DNA from 3 places in the Streptomyces sp. NPDC006339 genome. Region 3 is predicted to be linked to each of the others. Evidence: riboswitches for the same ligand, from Rfam matches in the RefSeq annotation. Region 3 holds a riboswitch; each other region holds the start of a gene.
What was found. A riboswitch is a leader RNA that binds a small molecule or an ion and turns the genes downstream of it on or off. The one in region 3 is predicted to bind cobalamin.

Region 1: another riboswitch for cobalamin. It lies ahead of ABZ135_RS28305 (CbtB-domain containing protein); the one in region 3 lies ahead of ABZ135_RS17250 (ABC transporter substrate-binding protein).
Region 2: another riboswitch for cobalamin. It lies ahead of ABZ135_RS30165 (ribonucleoside-diphosphate reductase subunit alpha); the one in region 3 lies ahead of ABZ135_RS17250 (ABC transporter substrate-binding protein).

The regions. Positions count from the first base shown of each region.
Region 1 covers NZ_JBEXQW010000040.1:36,908-44,241, forward strand. Annotated here, with positions in the region: gene ABZ135_RS28285 (hypothetical protein) at 49-879, opposite strand; gene ABZ135_RS28290 (SigE family RNA polymerase sigma factor) at 872-1,447, opposite strand; gene murJ (murein biosynthesis integral membrane protein MurJ) at 1,444-3,063, opposite strand; gene ABZ135_RS28300 (peptidoglycan bridge formation glycyltransferase FemA/FemB family protein) at 3,288-4,466, shown strand; cobalamin riboswitch at 4,530-4,706, shown strand; partial or broken gene ABZ135_RS28305 (CbtB-domain containing protein) at 4,742-4,956, shown strand; gene ABZ135_RS28310 (CbtA family protein) at 4,977-5,741, shown strand; gene ABZ135_RS28315 (NlpC/P60 family protein) at 5,801-6,841, opposite strand; gene ABZ135_RS28320 (histidine phosphatase family protein) at 7,098-7,334, shown strand, end outside.
Region 2 covers NZ_JBEXQW010000046.1:19,834-27,167, reverse strand. Annotated here, with positions in the region: gene ABZ135_RS30190 (Nramp family divalent metal transporter) at 1-697, opposite strand, end outside; gene ABZ135_RS30185 (AEC family transporter) at 694-1,683, opposite strand; gene ABZ135_RS30180 (hypothetical protein) at 1,691-2,983, opposite strand; gene ABZ135_RS30175 (DUF3311 domain-containing protein) at 3,389-3,604, shown strand; gene mctP (monocarboxylate uptake permease MctP) at 3,601-5,223, shown strand; cobalamin riboswitch at 5,310-5,446, shown strand; gene ABZ135_RS30165 (ribonucleoside-diphosphate reductase subunit alpha) at 5,577-7,334, shown strand, end outside.
Region 3 covers NZ_JBEXQW010000019.1:21,317-28,650, reverse strand. Annotated here, with positions in the region: gene ABZ135_RS17265 (questin oxidase family protein) at 107-1,150, shown strand; gene ABZ135_RS17260 (ABC transporter ATP-binding protein) at 1,147-2,022, opposite strand; gene ABZ135_RS17255 (iron chelate uptake ABC transporter family permease subunit) at 2,019-3,032, opposite strand; gene ABZ135_RS17250 (ABC transporter substrate-binding protein) at 3,086-4,159, opposite strand; cobalamin riboswitch at 4,198-4,396, opposite strand; gene ABZ135_RS17245 (STAS domain-containing protein) at 4,507-4,908, shown strand; gene ABZ135_RS17240 (STAS domain-containing protein) at 4,949-5,461, shown strand; gene ABZ135_RS17235 (ATP-binding protein) at 5,458-6,018, shown strand; gene ABZ135_RS17230 (ATP-binding protein) at 6,047-6,475, shown strand; gene ABZ135_RS17225 (HAMP domain-containing protein) at 6,574-7,334, shown strand, end outside.

The DNA of each region.
Region 1 (7,334 bases), on a different contig from region 3:
GGAATCGGTCAGGGTCTTTACTAAGCAACTAAGAAATAAATTTACCGCTCAACAACGTTCCTCCTGTCGACCTGGTGTCGACCCCATGCAGCGTTCCGTGCGTGGATCGGTGTGCGTCGGGTCGGCGCTGTGCGCCGCGGCCAGTATCAGCACGGCCACGCGGTGGTCCGACTGAACGAGCGTGAGGCGTAGCGGCGCTCCGGAGTCGCTCGCCAAGGCGTAGTCGTAAACGACAGGTGCGTCCGGGCCGTGTCCTTCTCCCGGCCCTGATGTCCGGGCTCCGTGCCAGCCGCAGTGTCGCAGCGCCTCGGTCACGTCGTCGACGCTCCGCCGGGCCTGGTCTTCGGTTGGAAAGTCGACGATCCGGTGCTGAGCCGTGGCACGTCCCTGGCCGCTGTACGTACGGACGATCTGGTCGCTCGCGCTCGACTCGGAGAACCAGACCAGAGTGCACGGGTGGGTGCCCCCGCTCGGCAGCGTCGCCGTCGACCCGTCTCCGGTGGAGACCGTCCGCCAGCGGTACGTCGCGTTCCAGGGCAGGGTCGTGGGGGAGAGCAGGGAGTCGGGAGCCAGCCCGCGTCCCGAGCCGGGGGAGGGGAGGATCGAGGCCGCCGCGACCAGTTGGCCGGTCACCGGGCCGGGCTGCGCCGAAAGGCGTGCGTCCGTGGGGCGGGGGAGGACCCACCAGCCGGCCGTGAGCGCCAAGGCGACGACAGTGGTTGCGGCCCCCGTGCGGCGGCGAGCGCGCCGCCGTAGGGCTCGGAGTCGTACGTCGGCGACTCCGCCGGCGGGCGCGACGAGGGAACCGGCCTCGACCGCGAAGTCCTGGAGCCGCGCATCCAGTTCCGTGGCGAGCGGCGTGGACCTGTCGTCATTCATGCGGATACGCCTCCTGTCGAGGCCGGTACGGTGCGACCGCCTGTGAGCGGGCGCGCGCCGGAGGCTCCGACGCGGCGGGGTCGGAAAGATGGCTGTTCAGGATGCGCCGGGCACGCATGAGGCGGGAGCGTACCGCCGTGCTGGTCGAGCCGGTCTGCCGGGCCACCTCTTCCACGGGCAGGTCGGCCAGATGATGCAGGACGACGGCGCGTCGCTGCTCAGGGGAGAGGTGACGCATGGCGGCGACCAGGGCCACGTGGTCCGGGTCGAGACCGGGTACGTCCGAGGGCGGCCCGTGTCGGAAGTGTGCCTTGACCCGGTTGCGGGTCCGGCGCCAGGAACTGACCGCCAGCCGCAGGGCGACCGTCCGGACCCACGGGGTGGGATCTCCCTGCTCGGCCAGCTCCGACCAACGCGGCCAGGCTCGCGCGTACGCCTCCTGTACGGCGTCCTCCGCCTCGGCGATGTCGCCCGTGACCGCGTACACGACGACGATCATGCGCCGCACGCTTTCCGCGTAGAACCTCTCGAAGTCCCGCTCGGCGGAGTCGTGCACCGGAGTGTTCACAGGCCGCCTCCTGGTCGTTCCGTACGGTGCCGGCCGCGGGCGCCCAGTCGCCGCAGCGGTGTCAGGAGGGCGTCCGCCTCCGGCACACCGAGCGGGCGGGCGAGCAACAGCACGGACAGACCGATGGACCCCGCGCCCGCCAGCAACACGGCTGCGTCGACGAGCGGGCCGTCGCCCAGCACACGGATGCTCAGCTGGTCGACGGCGAGCGCCGCTCCGGCACCCGGCAGGCATGCGACGGCGAGCCGCAGGTGCGTTCGGAGCGCGCCCTCGAAGCCCCGCCCCAGACGCCGTCGTAGCACGGTTGCCGTACACGCGAGTCCAGCCGTGCAGGCCAATGCGTACGCGTCGGCGATGCCGACCACGGCCCAGCGCGCGGGCAGTAGCGCGTAGGCGGCGAGTGACAGGCCGGCGTTGAGGCCGGCGATGACGAGGGTGAGGAAGAAGGGTGTACGGGTGTCCCCCAGCGCGTAGAAGCCCCGGGCGAGGACGTACTGCGCGGAGAACGCCGCGAGGCCCGGAGCGAAGGCGGCGAGGACCCAGCCGATCGCCTGTGCGTCGGCCTCGGTCACCTGCCCGTACTGGTAGGCCACGCCCGTGAGGCGGGGTGCGAGGAGCAGGAAGACGATGCCGGCGGGGACGATCGCCACCGCCGTGGTCTTGAGGCAGCGGGTGAGCTCCGCGCCGATCCGGCCGGGGTCGCCGTCGACGGCCGCGCGGCTCATCACGGGCAGCAGAGCCGTCACCAGGGAGACCGTGATGATGCCCTGCGGGACGACCCACAGCTGATACGCGCTGCCGTACGCCGTGTACCCGACACCCGCCGCGATGCCCTCGGCGTCCGCCCTCACACCGGCCGTCGTCGTGAGCAGGGTCACCACCCAGTACGCGACCTGGTTCACGAGCACGAGCAGCAGCGTCCACACCGCGGCCCGCACCGGTCGGCCGAGCCCGGAGTTGCGCCAGTCGAACCGTGGGCGCCACCGGAACCCGGCCGACCGCAGGGCGGGCAGCAGGGCGAGCGCCTGTACCGCGATTCCGGCCGTGCTGCCGAGGCCGAGGAGGAGCAGCTGTCCTTCGGTGACCTCGCCGGCGCTGGTCGCCGTCGCGGCGACCACGAGGTAGATCCCGAAGACGGCGATCACGACGACGTTGTTGAGGACCGGCGTCCACATCATCGCGCCGAGCCGACCCCGAGCGTTGAGCACCTGCCCGAGCACGGTGAAGGCGCCGTAGAAGAGGATCTGCGGCAAGCAGTAGCGGGCCAGGGCCACCGTGAGGTCGCGCTGGGCGTCGGCGTAGTCCGTGTACGCGGTGACGATCCACGGCGCCGCGAGCACAGCCACGGCGGTGATCGCGGTGAGCGCGAGCAGGCAGAGGGTGATGAGCCGGTCGGTGTACGCCGCCCCGCCGTCCTCGTGCTCCTTTGCCGCACGCACCAGCTCGGGCATGAAGACCGAGTTGAGCGCCCCGCCCATGAGCAGGATGTAGACGATGTTCGGCACCGTGTTGGCGACGTTGTAGGCGTCGGCCAGCAAGGCCGTCCCCAGGGCCGCGACGACCACCGCGCTCCGTACGAAACCCGTGATCCGGGAGACGAGCGAACCGAGCATCATCGACGCCTTGCCGCGCCCGCTGCCCGTGTCCGTCTTCAGGGCGTCGACATCGGCTCCCGCCGGCCTTGTCCCCGTCACGCCGCACCTGCCCGCGAGCCGGTTCCGCGGATCCCTGCGAAGTCGTCTGCCACATTCCGGTGCCGCCGGGCGTGCATGAGACAGGCGGGGGTATCCCGCCGCCCTCCCGAAGGGGGCGCAAGGACCAGAACGAGGAGACCTTCGACATGGCTGTCGCCGAGGTGCAGATGACCCACAGTGCCGGTGCCCTGGAGATCATGCCCACGACCCCTGAGCAGCACCTGGCCTACCTCGACTCCCTCTCGGGGCGTGCACGGGGCGAGCAGGTCAGCTTCCTCCAGCTCCCCTCCTGGAGCGCCGTCAAGGAGGGGTGGCGGGCCGAGTGGATCGGCTGGTTCGACGGGACAGGACGCCAGCGTGCCGCCGCCCAGGTGCTGTACCGGCCGCTGCCCGGGACCCGGCGGTACTTCGCCTACATCCCGGAGGGCCCGGTGCTGGACTGGGCCGACCCGGCCCTGATGGACGTCCTTCAGCTGCTCCTCGACCACCTGCGGGCAGCCGGCGCCTTCGCCGTACGGATGGGGCCGCCCCTGGCGTACCGCCGCTGGAGCGCCGCGACGCTCAAGGCGGCCGTGGGCCCCGGGCGCCGGGTCGGAGACGTGCTGCCGGACGTCGTCGAGCCGGTCGGATCGGCCGTGGCGGACCGGCTGCGGGCGGCCGGATGGCGGCGCTGCGGCGAGGTCGGCGGCGCGGGCGACGCCCAGCCGCGCCACCTGTTCGAGCTTCCGCTGGCCGGCCGGAGCACCGACGACCTGTGGTCCGGCTTCAATCAGGAGTGGCGGCGCAACATCAAGAAGGCGCAGACAGCCGGGGTGGAGACCTACCTCGGCACCGCCGAGGACCTTCCCGCCTTCTACGACCTGCTGCAGGTCACCGAGCGGCGTGACGGCTTCCGCCTGGGGCGCTCGCTTCCGTACTTCCAGCGGCAGCACCGAGAGCTCAACGCGGAGGAGAACGGGCGCATGCGGCTCTACCTCGCACGGCACGACGGCGAGGTGCTCGCCGCCCACACCATGATCGTGGCGGGCCGGCGGGCCTGGTACCAGACCGGAGCCTCCGCCGATCACCGCCGCGAGGTAAGGCCGAGCAACGCCCTGCAGTGGCGACTGATCCGCGACGCGCACTCCCTGGGGGCTACCGTCTACGACATGCGGGGCGTACCGGACACCCTCGACCCCGCAGAGCGGTCCTTCGGGCTGATGCGCTGGAAGCTCGGCACCGGAGGGGAAGTGGCGGAGACCCTCGGTGAGTGGGAGCTGCCCCTGCAGGGGACGGTGAACAGGACCCTGCACCGCGCCATGCAGGCGTACCTGTCGCGCCGCTGAGGCCACCCCCGGGGCATGTGGATCGGTCATGGGGGAACCCTAATCGATCCTTCTAAGTTATTTAGAAGCTTGGTGGGGCCGGGTGCCTTCGGCTACCTTGACCAGGACAAGTCAATCGACGGGCAGCGGAAGCCAGTGGGAATCCGGCACGGTCGCGCCACTGTGTGCTCGGCGGCAGCCGCTCATCTTCTGAGCGGTGCGGTCCGGCAAGTCAGACTCGCCCCGTCGGTCGAGCTCCACCGACCGGGACGCGTGTTCCCCTTGGAGGTCCTGCCATGGCTCAGGCCACCGCTCAGCCGAGTGCCGTTGCCACCCCCACCGTACTCCCCATCAAGTCGATCCTGCCCTGGCCGTCTTCTTCGGGGCCCTGATGCTGCTCGCGCTCTTCCTCGTCGGCGCCGAGCAGGGCGCCACCGCGATCTTCGCCGGCGAAGGCGTCCACGAGTGGGTGCACGACGGCCGTCACCTGCTCGGCTTCCCCTGCCACTGAGACAGGGAAAACCACACATCATGAACTCGACAATTGTCGGCAAGCTCCTCGCGCGTGGGATGGCGGCCGGCCTCGTGGCCGGTCTCCTCGCCCTGGTCGTCGCCTACTTCCTCGGCGAGCCGCCGACCGAGGCGGGCATCGCCTACGAAGCAGCGCACAGTCACGAAGAGGGCGAGGAACTCGTCAGCCGTGCGGCCCAGTCCACCACTGGTCTCGCGACCGGTGTCCTCGTCTACGGCGTCGGCCTGGGCGGCATCGCCGCGCTGGCGTACTGCTTCGCCCTGGGCCGCGTCGGCGCGTTCGGCCCCCGCGCCACGGCTGGTCTTCTGTCGCTCAGCGGCCTGGTCGCGGTCTACATCGTGCCGTTCCTCAAGTACCCGGCCAACCCGCCTGCGGTCAGCGACGCGGCCACCATCAGCCAGCGCACCACCCTCTACCTGCTCATGGTGGTGCTCAGCGTGCTGCTCGCCGTCGCCGCGGTGATCCTCGGCAAGCGGCTCGCGCCCCGTCTGGGCAACTGGAACGCGACCATCGCGGCAGGCGCGTTCTTCGTCCTCGCCGTCGGACTCGCGTACGCGTTCCTGCCGGCGGTCAACGAGATGCCGAAGGACTTCCCGGCCGAGGTCGTCTGGCAGTTCCGCATCTCCGCGCTCGCTGTCCAGGCGGTGCTGTGGGCCGGATTCGGTCTCGTCTTCGGCGTGCTGGCCGAGCGGTTGCTGCAGCCGCGCCGGGCAGGCGCGCGGATCGGGGCCGCGGAGCCGAGAGCGGTGGCGCCCTCGGCCTGATGCCCGTCCACACGGGAGGGGGCGCCGGTCTCGTACCGGCGCCCCCTCTGCTGTGTGCGTCAGCCGATGCGTACGCCCCACATGAAGGGCATGCCGCTGCGGGCGATGGACTCGTAACGCACCTGCGCGCCCGGCTTGGGGGAGTGGAGGATCTGTCCGTTGCCGGCGTAGAAGCCGACGTGGCTGAGGTCGCTGCGCATGAGGATCAGATCGCCGGGCTTCAGGTCGCTGAGGGAGTTGATGCGTGTGCCGGCGTTCGCCTGGGCCTGGGAGGTGCGGGGTATCGTCACGCCGGCCTGGCGGTACGCCCAGGAGGTGAGGCCGGAGCAGTCGAAGGAGCTCGGGCCGCTCGCGCCCCAGACGTAGGGCATGCCGACCCTGCTCTTGGCGGCGGCGAAGGCCGCGGCGGCGCGCTGCGAGGCGCTCGCCTCGTTGCCGAGGTCGACCCGTGCGCTGGCCCGGTTGGCCCGGTCCTCCTCTTCGTTGATCCGGGCCCGCTCCTTCGCCGACAGGGTGTTGAGGAGGCGCTGGGCCTCGCGCAGCTTGCCCTGGATCTCCGTCTTCCGCTTGCCCAGCTCCTTCTGAACGGAGTCCAGATCGCGCAGCTTCTCCGACGCCTCCGTGCGTTGCTGCTGGAGGACCCGCTGCTGGGAGAGGAACTGCTGCAGTACGGCAGCCTGCCGGTCGCCGGCGCGGTCCAGGGCGGACGCCTTCTCCAAGTACGTGTCGGGGTCTTCGGAGAGGAACAGCTGGAGGGCCGGGTCCAATCCGCCGGAACGGTACTGGCCGGCGGCCACCGTGCCGATCCGGTCACGCAGTTCATTCAGCTCGCCCTGCTTGCGGGCGGCGGTGTCCTGGAGCGTCGCGACCTGCTTCTTGAGCTCGTCGGCCTTCTCCTTGGCTCCGTTGTACTTCTCGGTGGCCTGGGTCGCCTGCTCATAGAGGCGGTCCACCTGCGCCTTGACCCCCTTCTTGTTGGGGTCAGGCAGCGGGTCGGCCGAGGCCGTCTGGGTGGACAGGGCCACGGCCGCCGCGGCGGTGGCGGTGATGACGCCGGTGTAGCGCGGATTGGACTGCTTCGGGCGGCGGTGGGAGGCCACGGCGGAGCTCCTTCTTCCTTGGCCGCCGAAGGGCGGGGCATACAGCGGGCACGGCGGCGTCTCCGTCGCCGCCCCGAGTGGGCGACCGGCTGTGCGAAGACTCCGCGAATACTAAGCTGCTTAGAGACTTAGTCTCAATGAGGGTCCATGCGGCGCGATGTGAGGCGTGCCACAAGCGGGTCGGAAATTGCTGCGAAAGCCCTCGTCGTAAGCGTCTTACGATGATCCGGTTCTGTGCACAACGAAGGGACCGCTCGTGAACGTCCGGCTCACGTTGTTGTGCGCTCCCGCCGCTGTGGAGCGCGATGTGCGATTCGGCGAGGCGCCGCTGGACGAACGGGCGCTGCGGCGGGCCGGGGAGATGGCTGCTGCCCTGCCGCGAGCCTCACTGCACTACTCGGCACCGTCGGAGCGGTGCGAGCGGACGGCCCGAGCCCTGCGGTGGGACGTGGTGACAGTGGAGCCGGCCCTTCGCGACATGGACATGGGCAGG
Region 2 (7,334 bases), on a different contig from region 3:
GGAGCGCGGCGCCGTGGCGGTCGCGTACCAGGGCACCGTGCAGGTATATCGCGTGCGGCATCACGGTGGCGCCCAGGATGCCGACGGCGAGCAGCAGGGTGTCGGTGCCGGCCAGGCGCGGGACGACACCGGCCGCCAGTGCGCCGAGGTCGGGTCCGGACACGATCGCGCTGTAGCAGAACCCGCCGACGACCACGAGCAGCATCCCCGCGATCACGGCCTGGAAGCGCTGGTAGCCGCCGCGTTGCTGGAGGGCCAGGACGATCCACGAGACCAGGCCGGTGACCGCGCCGCCCAGGATCAGCGGCATGTCGAAGAGCAGGCCGAGGGCGACCGCGCCACCGATCAGCTCCGCGAGATCGGTGGCGACGGCGACCAGTTCCGCCTGGGCCCACAGGCCGAGGGCCACGGGGCGGCGGAACCGTGTTCTGCACAGCTCCGCGAGGGTGGCGCCGGTGGCGATGGTGACCTTCGCCGCGAGGTACTGCACGAGCATCGCGATGACGTTCGCCACCACCACGACCCAGACGAGCAGGTAGGCGTAGCGGCCGCCCGACGTCACGTTCGTGGCGACGTTCCCCGGGTCGACGTAGGCCACGGCCGCGACGAAGGCGGGCCCGAGCAGCAGCAGCGGCGAGGGGGCCCCCGGCGTGCGGGGCCGGGCGGCCTCCCCGACCGACTCACCCTTGTGCCTCATGGTTTGACGACACCGATCCAGAGCGCCAGCGTGACGACGGCCACGGCGGTGGAGACGACGACCGCGGCCGCTGCCTCCTGCACGTAGGTACGGGCCTGCTGGGCCAGCACATAGGCCGTCGCCGCGTTGGGCATGGCGGCGAGGATGACGCTCGCGGCGGCCCACAGCGGAGGCATCGGGAACACCACGGTGACGAGGAACAGCGCCAGCAGGGGCATGCCCACGGTCTTGACGGCGACCGCGAAGCCCACCTCGGCCACGCCGACCGACCCGTCCCGCATCCCGCTCACCGCCTTGCGCAGCGTCAGGCCCACCGCGAACAGGGCGCCCGGCGCGGCCGCGCCGCCCAGCAGATCGATCGTGTCGTGCACCGGCCGGGCCAGGCCCAGGCCCGAGAGCGAGAAGGCGAGTCCCGCGACCACCGACAGGAAGACGGGGTTGAGCAGGACCTTCTTGGCGATCTCCCGCCCGATGGCGGGCCGGTCGGTGCTCAGCATGGCGCCCGGGCCGTCCTTGCGCGGCGCCTTGGCGTCGAGCAGGGTGTGGACGGCCGGATAGCAGACCATGTTGAACATGTTGTGGATCAACTGGCCGATGGCGGCGGGGAGTGCCGCCTGCGGCCCGAGGGCCGCGAGCAGCAGGGGCACTCCCATGTACGCGACGTTCCCGTAGCCCGCCATCAGCCCGAGGGTGAAGGCGACCTTGGTGTCCCGCCGGAAGATCCCGCGGGCACCCGCCATGGCGACGAGATAGGACACCACGATCGACACCAGCGCCACCGCGACGAACTGCCAGGGGACGCCCTCGGACAGGTCCGCCTTCGCCACCGCGAGGAAGAGCAGGGCCGGCAGGGCGATCCAGTAGACGAAGTCGTTGACCGCCTGTGCCGTGTTTCCTTGGAACACCCTGAACGCGCTCGCGCCGTAGCCGATCGCCACGATGGCGAACAGCGGCACGATCGCGTTCAGGATCGCGCTCAGTTCCACTGGGTCATCAGCCCTCGGACCTGACCACGGCCTTGGCGCGGGCCGTCGCCACGTCGGTGGCGGAGCCCTGCTCCTGGAGGACCTCGAGGGCGGTGGTCTGGACGTCGTCGAGCCGGACGAAGTCCGCGTAGAACTCGTGGACCTGGCGGACGAGTTCCTCGAACTGGGCGCGCTTGCGCTCGTAGAGGTCCTTCTCCATGTAGCCCTTGATCCGGTCGCAGACCGCGGCGAGGAATTTCTCGTCCGTGACGATCTCCTCGGGCATTCCGGCGTTCCCGAGGATCTGTCCGACGGTCACCGGGAAGAGGCCGATCGGGTTGAGGAAGTACTCGACCTCGCGGGTCACGCCGAGATAGTCGGGCACGTTGACGATGCCGGCGTTCTCGGTCTGGGTGAGGAGACCGCTGATCGGACGGTAGACGTTGGGCAGGGCCATGAAGACCCGCTCCGCCAGGTGCGCGACCTCGGAGAGCTTCTTGCTGTCGAGGGTGCGGCCGCCGACGGTGATCCGGCGGTCGGCGAAGATGTGGCTCATCACCTCGACGTTGGCGAGGCCGGCCCGGTTGCCGAAGCCCGCGACGCCGCCCTCGACCATGCTGAAGCCGTTGAAGACGGAGGCGAGGGAATTGGCGAGGCCGAGGCCGATGTCGTCGTGGGCGTGGAGGTAGAAGGTCACGTCCGGGTTGTCGCGGACCAGGTTGGCCGCGAGGATTCCGGTGGCGTGCGGCAGCAGCGTGCCGATGGAGTCGTTGACGCGCACCAGGTTGATGCCGAGCCGGCGCACCCGCTCGATCTGCTCGTTGATGAACGCATAGCGCTCTTCGTCGATCTCGTGCGAGAAGGCGTTGAGAATGCTGGACCGGAAAGAGCCGACGCCGATGCTGGTCAGCTTCTCGTGAGCACGCTCGAGGAGTCGCTCCTCCTGCTTGTACTCGACCATTCCGAGTGAGACCTGGATGCGCGAGAGGTATTCACGCGGCACGACCTTGAGCGCCTCGGAGAGCGGCTCCCAGGTCTTGAGGGTCAGATTGAAGACGAACTGGGTGTCCTCCGGTATGCGCCCGAGGAGGTACTTCGAATCGAGAACGCGTCGCAGAAAGGCCGGCTCGGTGAGTCCGGAGCCCAGGTCGATATCGCGGATTCCCGCGTTCGCCAGCGCCTCGATCAACTGTAACTTGAGGTCGTCGTCAGCACCGAAGAGAGCCCTTTCGCCGCCCTCTCGCATGGTTTCGTCGGAAAGTCCCGTGAGGTTGAAGTCGGAGTATCGCGGCTGGTGGTCGGCGGGCATCTGCAGAGCCATGAACGAGGTTCCCCTTCGTGAGGTCGCGCTGCGTTTCCATCCACTGAGCTGAGCCTTCGGAACCGGCCCGGCACCGAAGGTTTTCCGCCATACAGATCTCACTTTTTGTCCGGCGAAGTTCTCGCCGCCGATGGAAGCTAACGATCCCGCTCTCGGCCAGTCAACCCCCTTCCCGGCATGCGAACGACCCTCACGGAAAACCCTCTTGACAAACCTCGCCCCCTACGTAAAGGGCCGAAGTCGCAGGCAGTGCGGGCGGACAAAGTGATCATTCGGTGTGAGCGCTTGCGCTACGCACCGGTAACCTGCCAAATTTCGTCCACCTGTACGCACATCACAGAGAGAATTGGAGCCGCGGAAATGTCCGCTCCGCCCGAAAACGGAAATCCGGCACCCACGTTCACGGTGAGACGTCTCTTGGCCATCTTCTGCCTGGCCGCCCCGTTCGCCGGGATCCTCTGGGTGAGTTCGTACGCGCGCATCACGCCGACCCTGCTCGGCATCCCGTTCTTCTACTGGTATCAGATGCTCTGGATTCCGGTCGCCGCCGGGCTCACCGCACTCGCCCTCGTCCTGCTGCGCCGTGACCGGCGGACCGACAGCGAAGGAACGCCGCGATGAACCAAGGCATCAACGGAGTCGCCCTCGCCGTTTTCGGATTGCTCTTCGCTCTCGTAACGGTCATGGGTTTCCTGGCGGCCCGCTGGCGCCGCGTGGAGAACGCGAACAACCTCGACGAGTGGGGCCTGGGCGGGCGGAGCTTCGGCACCTGGATCACCTGGTTCCTGCTCGGCGGCGACCTCTACACCGCGTACACCTTCGTCGCCATTCCGGCGGCCATCTACGCGGCCGGGGCGGCCGGCTTCTTCGCCATCCCGTACTCGATCCTCGCCTTCCCGGTGGCCTTCGTCTTCCTGCCGCGCCTGTGGTCCGTCTCCCACCGCAAGGGCTATGTGACCGCGTCCGACTTCGTGCGCGGGCGCTTCGGCTCCAAGGGCCTCTCGCTGGCCGTCGCGCTCACCGGCATCCTCGCCACGATGCCGTACGTCGCCCTCCAGTTGGTGGGCATCCAGGCGGTCCTGGACGTCATGGGCGTCGGCGGCGACGCGCACACCCACTGGTTCGTCAAGGACCTGCCCCTGCTGATCGCCTTCGGCGTGCTGGCCGCCTACACCTACTCGTCCGGGCTTCGCGCGCCGGCACTGATCGCCTTCGTGAAGGACGTGCTCATCTACGTCGTCATCGTGGTCGCGGTCATCTACATCCCCATCAAGCTCGGCGGCTTCGCCGAGATCTTCGACAAGGCGGAGGCCGCCTTCAGCCAGCCCAACCCCGCGACCGGCAAGCCCCGCGGCCAGTTGGTGACCGCACCGCAGAGCCAGTGGGCCTACGCCACCCTGGCGCTGGGCTCGGCGCTCGCGCTGTTCATGTATCCGCACTCCATCACGGCCACCCTCTCTTCGCGCGGGCGCGAGGTGATCCGCCGCAACGCCACCATCCTGCCGCTGTACTCGGTGCTCCTCGGCTTCCTCGCCCTGCTCGGCTTCATGGCGATCGCCGCCGGCGTCAGCGTGACCAACCCCCAGCTCGCGATCCCCCAGCTCTTCGAGGACATGTTCCCCGGCTGGTTCGCCGGCCTGGCCTTCGCCGCCATCGGCATCGGCGCCCTGGTCCCGGCCGCCATCATGTCCATCGGCGCGGCGAACCTGTTCACGCGCAACGTCTACAAGGACTTCCTCAAGCCGGACGCCACCCCCGAGCAGGAGCACAAGGTCTCCAAGATCGCCTCGCTCCTGGTGAAGGTCGGCGCCCTGGTCTTCATCCTCACCATGGACAAGTCCGTCGCGATCAACTTCCAGCTCCTCGGCGGGATCTGGATGCTCCAGACCATGCCCGCACTCGTGCTCGGCCTGTTCACCCGCTGGTTCCACCGCTGGGCGCTGGTGGCGGGCTGGGCCGCCGGCATGATCTACGGCACGGTGGCGGCGTACGGAGTCGCCAGCCCGACCCAGAAGCACTTCGGCGGCTCCTCCGCCGCGATCCCGGGCATCGGCGAGATCGGCTACATCGGCCTCACCGCCTTCGTCCTCAACCTCCTCGTCACCGTCGTCCTCACCGTCGTCCTCAAGGCCGTCAAGGCCCCCGAGGGCGTCGACGAGACGGAGCCCGGGGACTACACCGCCGACGCGGGCGACAAGGGCGTCGTGACCGAGCTGCCGAAGGTGGGCGCCGGACACTGACCGGAGCGCACGGCCGGGCCGTACGACACAAGTCGTCACAACAGTTGGGTCGTACGACACAACATGTGGGGGGTGCCACGAGCGGCGCCCCCCACATGTATGCTCGTGCTCGCTGTCGCCGCAGGGGAATCCGGTGGAAATCCGGAACTGTCCCGCAACGGTGTACTTCGTGCGCTTCCGTACGAGGCGAGTCCGAATACCTGCCGACAGTGCGCCCGGTCCTTCCGTCCGGGTGCCACAGACGTCCGGGCCTCGCGGAGTGGGCCGGTGGACGCGTGCCGCCGTGCCCACGGCCGCCCGCCTTCCGCCCTCCCCCCGTCCTGGCCCCGAGCCGAGCGAGGGAGAGCCCCCACGTGACCATCGCGCCCGCCGATCCGGCCTCAGCCACCCCGTCCGAGACGGCGAACGACGGCCCCGGGACCGCGCTGCTGCGCACCCTGACCGATCTCACCGCCGACCTCCCGGACACCGACCCCGGCCGGGTCGCCGCCGCCGCCCTGCGCGGCCGGCACGCCGGCTCGGACGAGGCGGAGCTGCGCGAGCTGGCCACCGAGGCCGCCGCCGGACTGATCGCGGAGGACCCCGCGTACTCCCGGCTGGCCGCCCGGCTGCTCACCCTCACCATCGCCGAAGAGGCCGCCGGCCAGGGCGCGGTGTCCTTCTCCGCCTCCGTCGCCGTCGGCCACCGCGAGGGCCTGATCGCCGACCGCACCGCCGGCTTCGTCACCCTGCACGCCGCCCGGCTCGACGGCACGATCGACCCGGCCGCCGACGACCGCTTCGGCTACTTCGGCCTGCGCACCCTCTACTCCCGCTACCTGCTGCGCCACCCCCTCACCCGCAAGGTGATCGAGACCCCGCAGCACTTCATGCTCCGCGTCGCCTGCGGCCTCGCCGAGGACGACAGCGTGCGGGCCCTGGACGAAGTGGCGGCGCTCTACGGGCTGATGAGCCGGCTCGACTACCTGCCCTCCTCGCCCACCCTCTTCAACTCCGGCACCCGCCACCCGCAGATGTCCTCCTGCTATCTGCTGGACTCCCCGCTGGACGAGCTGGACTCCATCTACGACCGCTACCACCAGGTGGCGCGCCTGTCGAAGCACGCCGGCGGCATCGGGCTCTCCTACTCCCGCATCCGGGCCCGCGGTTCGCTGATCCGCGGCACCAACGGCCACTCCAACGGCATCGTCCCCTTCCTGAAGACGCTGGACGCCTCCGTCGCCGCCGTGAACCAGGGCGGCCGCCGCAAGGGCGCCGCCGCGGTCTACCTGGAGACCTGGCACGCGGACATCGAGGAGTTCCTGGAGCTCCGCGACAACACCGGCGAGGACGCCCGCCGCACCCACAACCTCAACCTGGCGCACTGGATCCCGGACGAGTTCATGCGCCGGGTCAACGCGGACGCCGAGTGGTCGCTGTTCTCCCCGGCCGACGTGCCCGAGCTGGTCGACCTGTACGGCGAGGAGTTCGACACCGCCTACCGCAAGGCCGAGGCGGCGGGCCTGGCCCGCAAGACCATGCCGGCCCGCGACCTGTACGGCCGGATGATGCGCACCCTCGCGCAGACCGGCAACGGCTGGATGACCTTCAAGGACGCCTCCAACCGGACCGCGAACCAGACCGCCGAGCCCGGCACCGTCGTGCACTCCTCGAACCTCTGCACCGAGATCATCGAGGTCACGAACGACGGCGAGACGGCCGTGTGCAACCTCGGCTCGGTCAACCTGGGCGCCTTCGTCGACACCGCCACCGGCGACCTCGACTGGGAGCGGCTCGACGAGACCGTCCGTACGGCCGTCACCTTCCTCGACCGGGTCGTCGACATCAACTTCTACCCGACCGAGCAGGCCGGCCGCTCCAACGCCCGCTGGCGCCCGGTGGGCCTGGGCGCGATGGGCCTCCAGGACGTCTTCTTCAAGCTGAAGCTGCCCTTCGACTCGGCCCCGGCCCGCGCGCTGTCCACCAGGATCGCCGAGCGGATCATGCTGGCCGCGTACGAGGCGTCCGCCGACCTCGCCGAGCGCAACGGCCCGCTGCCCGCCTGGGAGCAGACCCGCACCGCCCGCGGCGTGCTGCACCCCGACCACTACGACGTCGAGCTGAACTGGCCG
Region 3 (7,334 bases):
GGGGCCGGGCGCCGCGGCCCGGCGGAAGACCTAGGGCCCGGTACGGATCCGGCCTAGGGCTTCCGCCGGTTACGGCGGGCCCGTGGCGCCGCCTACCGTCGGTCCCATGGAGACCACCGGCACCCGCACACACCCCGGCACGGACACCACCGGCACGCTCGACGAGGCCCTGCAGCGGCTGCACGCCTCCGGGCCCGAGCGACTGGGGCGGCTCACCAATCACGCGCCGATGGCCGTCGAGGCCCTCGCCGCGCACGGGCAGGCGCGTGCCGTGCACCGCTGGCTCGACCGGTACGCGCCGAAGCTGGAGGAGTTCCCGGCCGGTGTCGCACCGGTCACGGCCGCCGACTGGCGCGCTGCGCTGGGCGATCCGCGCCGGGCGGCCGACTGGATCGCCCACTTCGAGCGGGAGCTGGCCGAGCGGCCGTGGCGGGACGTGCTGGCGGAGTGGTGGCCGCGGCTGCTGCCCGGGATGTACGGGGGTTCGACGCATCCGGTGATCCGGGTGGGGCACGCGGTGCGCACCCTGCTGGCCGGCGAGCTCACCGCGCCGCGCCTGACGGAGCTGGCCCACGGTCTGGGCTACTGGGCCGCCCGCCACCGTCCGGTGACCGGCCTCGCCCCGCTGCCCGGCGCCGACAGCGCGGCCGACGCCCTCGACGCGGTCCCGCCGATCGCCGGGCAGGACGGCGGCTTCCCCGCCCGGCTGGGCCGGGTGACGGGGCTGCCGGTGTGGGCGGCCTCGGTCGACGACCCGGACACGGCGCACCGGCGCCTGACCGAACTCGTCCGGGCGGCCACCCACCGCTACGCCACCCACGGCCACGGCGAGGAGACCATGCTGGTCCACGCGGCCACGGCCCCCAACGCCGTCCTGCGGACCCTCCCGGCCCTTCCCCGCGCCCTGTGGGTCCCCAGCCTGCGGGCCGCGTGGACCGCGTCGGCCGCGGTCACCGCGATGTACGCCCCGGCGACGGCGGTCGCCCCCACCCCGCCGGGCTCCCTCACCGCCGAGGAGGTCTTCGCCCGCGCCCTGGCCCACGGCGACGAACACGTCATCAAACTGACCGACACCGCCCTGGACGTGGGCGACGAACGCGCCCTGTCCGCCGCCCTGCGCGCGATCGAACTGAGCGCCCGGCCGGACTAGGCTCCCCCGGCCGCCCTGCCGAGAGAGCCGAGGGAACTGAGGGAGCCGAGGACGCGGAGGTGCGGGCGGCCGTCCGGGCCGGGGTGGGTGACCTCGACGCGCACGCCGTAGACGTCGGCGACGCGTTCGGCCGTGAGGACCTCGCGCGGGGTGCCGGCGGCGATCACGCGGCCGGCGGAGAGGACCACGAGCCGGTCGCAGTAGGCGGCGGCCAGGTTGAGGTCGTGAAGGGCGACGATCGTGGTGACGTCGAGGCCGGTGACCAGGTCGAGCAGATCCAACTGGTGCTGGATGTCGAGGTGGTTGGTGGGTTCGTCGAGCAGCAGTTCGCGGGGCTCCTGGGCGAGGGCGCGGGCGATCTGGACGCGTTGGCGTTCGCCGCCGGACAGGGTGTGCCAGGGCTGCGCGGCCCGGTCCTCCAGGGCGGTGCGGCGCAGGGCGTCCCGTACCGCCCGTTCGTCGGCGGCCGTCGGGGCGGACCAGGCGCGGCGGTGCGGGACGCGGCCGAGGCGTACGACCTCGGCGACGGTCAACTCGACGAGGGTGTCGGCCTGTTGCTCGACGACCGCGACCCGGCGGGCCACGTCGCGGCGGCGCAGCTCCGGCAGGGGCCGGCCGTCGAGGGTGACGACGCCGGCGGTGGGGGCGAGGACTCCGCTGAGGATCCGCAGCAGGGTGGACTTGCCGGAGCCGTTGGGGCCGAGGAGTCCGGTGACGCCGCCGGGCGTGGGCGTGACGGTGACGCCGTCCAGGATCAGCCGGCCGCCGGTGGTGCGGGCGACGCGTTCCGCGTGCAGGGTCCGGGCCGTGTTCGGGGCCTCGTTCGGGGGCCGGGTCCGGGTCCGGGGCTCGTCGTGGGCGTGGGCGGTCATCGGTGCGCGCTCCTGCTCCGGTACAGGACGAGGACGAAGGCGGGGACGCCGACGAGGGAGGTGACCACGCCGACCGGTACCTCCTGGGGTTCGAGGACCGTACGGGCGAGGGTGTCGACCCAGACGAGGAAGACCGCGCCGCCGAGTGCCGCGGCCGGCAGCACCCGGCCGTGGCCGGAGCCGACCAGGGCGCGGGCGGCGTGCGGGAGGACGAGGCCGACGAAGCCGATGGCACCGGCGGAGCTGACGAGGGCCGCGGTGAGCAGGGCGGTCGCGGTCAGCAGCACGAGCCGGGTGCGCGCGACGCGTACGCCGAGGGTGGCGGCGGCGTCCTGGCCGAACGCGAAGGCGTCGAGGGTACGGGCGTGGGCGAGGCAGACGGCCAGGGTGAGCGCGAGGACGGCGAGGCACAGCCAGACGTCGGTCCAGCCGGCGCCGCTGAGCGAGCCGAGCAGCCAGAAGAGGACGCCGCGGGTCGTCTCGGCGTCGGCGGAGGTGACGACGACGAAGGAGGTGAGCGCGGAGAAGAGCTGCATGGCGGCGACGCCGGACAGGACGACCCGGTCGGTCGTGCCGCCGAGGACATGGCTGAGCAGCAGCATCGCGGCGAACGAGCAGACCGCGCCGGCGAAGGCCCCCGCGGAGACGGAGAGGGCTCCGCCGCCGACGCCGAGGACGACGACCACGACGGCGCCGGTCGAGGCGCCGGAGGAGACGCCGAGGACGAAGGGGTCGGCGAGCGGATTGCGCAGCAGTGACTGCATCACCGCCCCGCAGAGCGCGAGTCCGGCCCCGCACACGGCGGCGAGCAGGGTACGCGGCAGCCGCAGGTTCCAGACGATGCCGTCCCGGATGGGGCTGAGGCCGGAGGGCCTGCCGCCGAGGTGGGCGGAGACGGCGGACCAGACGTCGGTGACGCCGATGTCGGCCGGGCCGATGGTGACGGCGACCGCGAGGGAGAACAGCAGCACGGCGCAGCCGACGGCGCCGCGCAGGAGCGTGCCCCGCAGGGTGCCGCGCGAGAGGGTGCCGCCAGGGAGAGTGCCGCGCGGGAGAGTGCCGGTCACCGGGCGACGCCGGGGGCGCGCAGGGCGGCGGCGACCTGTTCGATGCCCTCGACCGTACGGATGGTGGGGTTCATGGCCTGGCCGCTGAGGAGCACGTACCTCTTGTTCCGTACGGCGTCCATCGTCTTCGTGACGGGGTCGGACTCCAGGAACGCGATCTTCTTGGCGGCGCTCTCGCCGGACTGTGCCGTGCGGGTGAGGTCGCCGATCACGAGGAGGTCGGGGTTCCGGTCGGCGACGGTCTCCCAGCCGATCTGGGGCCATTCCTCGGTGGTGTCGTCGAAGACGTTCTTCGTGCCGGTCGCGCGGGCGATGACGCCGGGCGCCCCGCAACAGCCCGCCATGTAGGGGGCGTGGGCGTCGGAGAACCAGTAGAGGACGCTGACGTCGGCGACGCGGAGGCCCGCGGTGGCCTTCGCGACCCGCGCCTCGAGTTCGGCGACGAGCCGCTCGCCGCGTTCCTCGACGCCGAACAGCCGGGCGAGGTCGCGGACCTCTCCGTAGACGGTCTCCATGGTGAGCGGGGTGGTGCGCCTGCCGTCGCCGCCACCGGAGTTGTCCTTGCCGAGGCAGTCGGACGGGGAGAGGTACGTGGGGACGCCGAGCCGCTCGAACTGGTCGCGGGTGGCGACGCCTCCCGTGCCGAGGGTGGAGGCGAAGGAGGCGGCCACGAAGTCGGGTTCGGTGTCGAGGACCTTCTCGAAGGACGGGTTGTTCTCGGCGAGGCGGGGCACGGCGGCGGCGGACTTCTCGAGCCCCTTCATCACCGGGTCGGTCCAGGTGGCGGTGCCCACCATGCGGTCGGCGAGGCCGAGGGCCAGCATGATCTCGGTGGTGCCCTGGTTGAGGGAGACGGCCCGCCGCGGCCCGCCGGGCGGCACCTCCACCGTCCGGCCGCAGTTCTTCAGGGAGCGGCTCTTCCCGTCGGCGGACGCGCCCGCGCCCGCGCCCCCGTTCTGCGTGGGGGCGCCTTGGCAGGCGGTGAGGAGCAGGGCCCCGCAGAGGAGCAGGGCGGCGGGGCGGACGCGGCCTCCGGGACGTGCGGGGCCTGCGGGACGGGAAGGGGGCACGGCTCATCCTGGTCGTCGAGGGCCCTGTGCGCGAGGCCCGGTCCGTACGGTCCGCCAGCAGGTCTTCGGACTCGGGATCGCTCGGTCGGGGCGCCTTCCCGGCCCGGTCGTCCCGGCCCAGTGGCGTCGTGCCCCGCCCGTCCCCCTCACCGCTGCGCGTCAGTTCCGGATTCGCACCGGATTCCCTGACCACCGTGCGTCACGCACGGGAGTTCGACTGGCCACCGCAAGCTACCACAGCCCAAGATCACGACCCGGGGCGCGGCGCCCCGGTCCCGGGCCCCCTTCCGGGTGCGTCCGCGCATAGGGGACGCGGATCGGGGCACGTGCTGGGCGGAGGTGTGGTGATGGTCCACGCGCAGTTCGTGCCACCCCCGGACGCGGCCCCGGGACCCCGGACGTACCGCGCTCCGTCGGGTACGGCGTGGGTGGTGCGTGAGCCGTCGCCCGCACCGGGCACGGTCGTCCTGTCGGCGACCGGGGAGTTCGACGTCGAGACGGCGGGCTGCCTGCACGACGCGCTGGCCGACGCCCGGCTCGACGAGTCGCGGCTGGTCGTCCTCGACGTCTCGCAGGTCTGCTTCGGGGACTCCTCGTTCCTGCACGAGCTGGTGGCCGCGCACTTCGCCGGTCACCGCTTCGTGCTCGCCGGGCCGTTGCCCCGGCAACTGCGCCAGTTGTTCGCGTTGACCGGGACGCTGCGCCTCTTCACCATCGTCAAGGATCGCGCCGACCTGCGCCTCCGCTGATCATGGTGCTACGCCGAGGACGGAAGGGAGCTGTGACCGCATGGGAGCCACGGAGGCGGCGGAGGACTTCGCGGGGCGGCTCGGCGTCCACGTCCTGGAGGGACGAAAACCCGGCACGGTCGTCCTGACCGTGACCGGCGAACTCGACCACGACACGGCGGCCCCTCTCAAGGAGGCGCTGGTGCGGCTCGCCCGGGCCGGGCGCGTCGTCGTCGACTGCTCGGGCCTGCGTTTCTGCGACTCGACCGGACTGAACGTGCTGCTCAGGGCCCGGCTGCGGCTGATGGAGAGCGGCGGCCGGCTCGACCTCGCCGGGTTGCGGGCGCCGGTGGACCGGATGTTCGAGATCACGGGTGCGCGGTCGGTCTTCCGGGTGTACGAGAACACGGCCGCCGCCCTCGCGGACGCACCGACGGCGGACAGCACACCGACGGGCGGCGCGGCGGCGGGCGACGCTTCGATCAACACCCTGTCGACGGGGCACACGTCGACAGGCAGCGCGGCGCCGGACCACGCGTCGACGGACGGCTCACCAGCGGCGGAGGGATCATGAGGCGCGGGGACACCGCGGGGACCGGGAACACCGGCAACACCGGGAACACCGGCAGCACGGGCAGGACGGGGCACGCCGGAGGTCTCGAAAGGACCGGGAACCTCGCCCAGGGGCAGGTGCGGCGGCTTCTGCTGCGCGGAGCCGGCGGGGCGGTGACCCGTTGCCGGGACTTCACCGCGGCGGCCCTCACCGACTGGGGGTGGTTGCCCGGCACGACACCGGAGGACCGGGAACGGGCGGAGGACGTCCTGCTGATGGTGTCCGAGGTGGTCACCAACGCCTGTCTGCACGCCGACGGGCCGGAGCAACTGGTCCTGCGCCATTCCGAGGGTCACCTCCGGGTGGAGGTGTACGACACGAACCCGGCCCCGCCGCGCCCCGGCGTCCCGCGCTCCCCCGCGCTGCCCGGCGGCCACGGGCTGATGGTGCTCGACCGGCTGGCCGGGGCCTGGGGCTCCGCGGCGAAGGACGACGGCGCCCCCGGCAAGGTGGTGTGGCTGGAGGTGGCGCTGCCCTCGCGGCCGCCGTGGCTGCGGGACGAGCCGCCGGGCGTTTGACCCGGCCGACAGGGGTAATCCGCAGCCCATGGTCAGGGGAGAGGAGACCACCTCCACCCGCCGGTCGCTGCGGTACGAGCTGGCCGAGGGGCCCGGCCTGGTCGCGCAGTGCCGCGACCTCACCCAGCGGGCGCTGGCCGCGTGGTTCGGTGACGCGGGCGCGCGCGGACGCGAGCCCGTCGAGGACGTTCTGCTCCTGGTGTCCGAGGTGGTCACCAACGCGCGGAAGCACGGCACGGCGCCGTACGAGCTGTGCCTGGAGGGCCGGGGACGGGCCCTGTGGGTGCAGGTCGGCGACAGCAGCCCACGGCCGCCCGCCCCGCACGGCCCGCACCGCGCCGGCCGCCCCTCGGGGCACGGGCTGTACCTGCTCCAGCGGCTCGCGGCGCACTGGGGCTCGGTGTCCCGGGACCGGGGCGGCAAGACGGTGTGGTTCGAGGTGGACGTGCTGCGCTAGCGGCGGCGGACGGCGGTGCCGGACCGCTCCGGAGGACCCCGTCCCGGGGCGGACCTAGAGTGGACGGGTAGGGCGCCCACCTGCGGACGAGGTCCTCCATGGCACAGCGCAGACCAGCACCCCGCGGCAGCCGCGGCCACAGCGGCGACGGCGGTCGGCACGGCAACCACACCCCCGGCGGTCCCGGAGGCCCCGGGGGCGGCGCGGGGGGCGGGTGGGGCGGCGACGGCGCCGGTTCCCCGGCCGGCGAGGACGCCCTGCGCAGGCTGCTCGCCGGGCTCACGGCCGTACGGGACGGGGATCTGTCCGTCCGGCTCGCCGAGGGTTCCGACGGCGTCCTGGGCGAGATCGCGACCGTCTACAACGACATGGTCGACCGGCTCTCCCTGCTGACCTCCGAGGTGACCCGCGTCGCCGGTGAGGTGGGCGGTCAGGGGCTCCTCGGCGGCCGGGTGCGCGAGCCCCTGGCGCGCGGCGCGTGGCGCGAGCTCACCACCGGCGTGAACACGATGGCCGACAACCTGACCTCGCAGGTGCGCTCCATCGCGCAGGTCGCGACCGCCGTGGCCCGCGGCGACCTCACGCAGAAGATCCGGGTGGACGCGCGCGGCGAGATCCTGGAACTGAAGGAGACCATCAACACCATGGTCGACCGGCTCTCCTCCTTCGCCGAGGAGGTGACGCGGGTGGCCCGCGAGGTCGGTACGGAGGGACTGCTCGGCGGCCAGGCCAGGGTGGGCGGGGTCTCCGGCACCTGGAAGGACCTCACCGACAACGTCAACTCGATGGCCGACAACCTGACCAACCAGGTGCGCAACATCGCCCAGGTCACCACCTCGGTCGCCCAGGGCGATCTGAC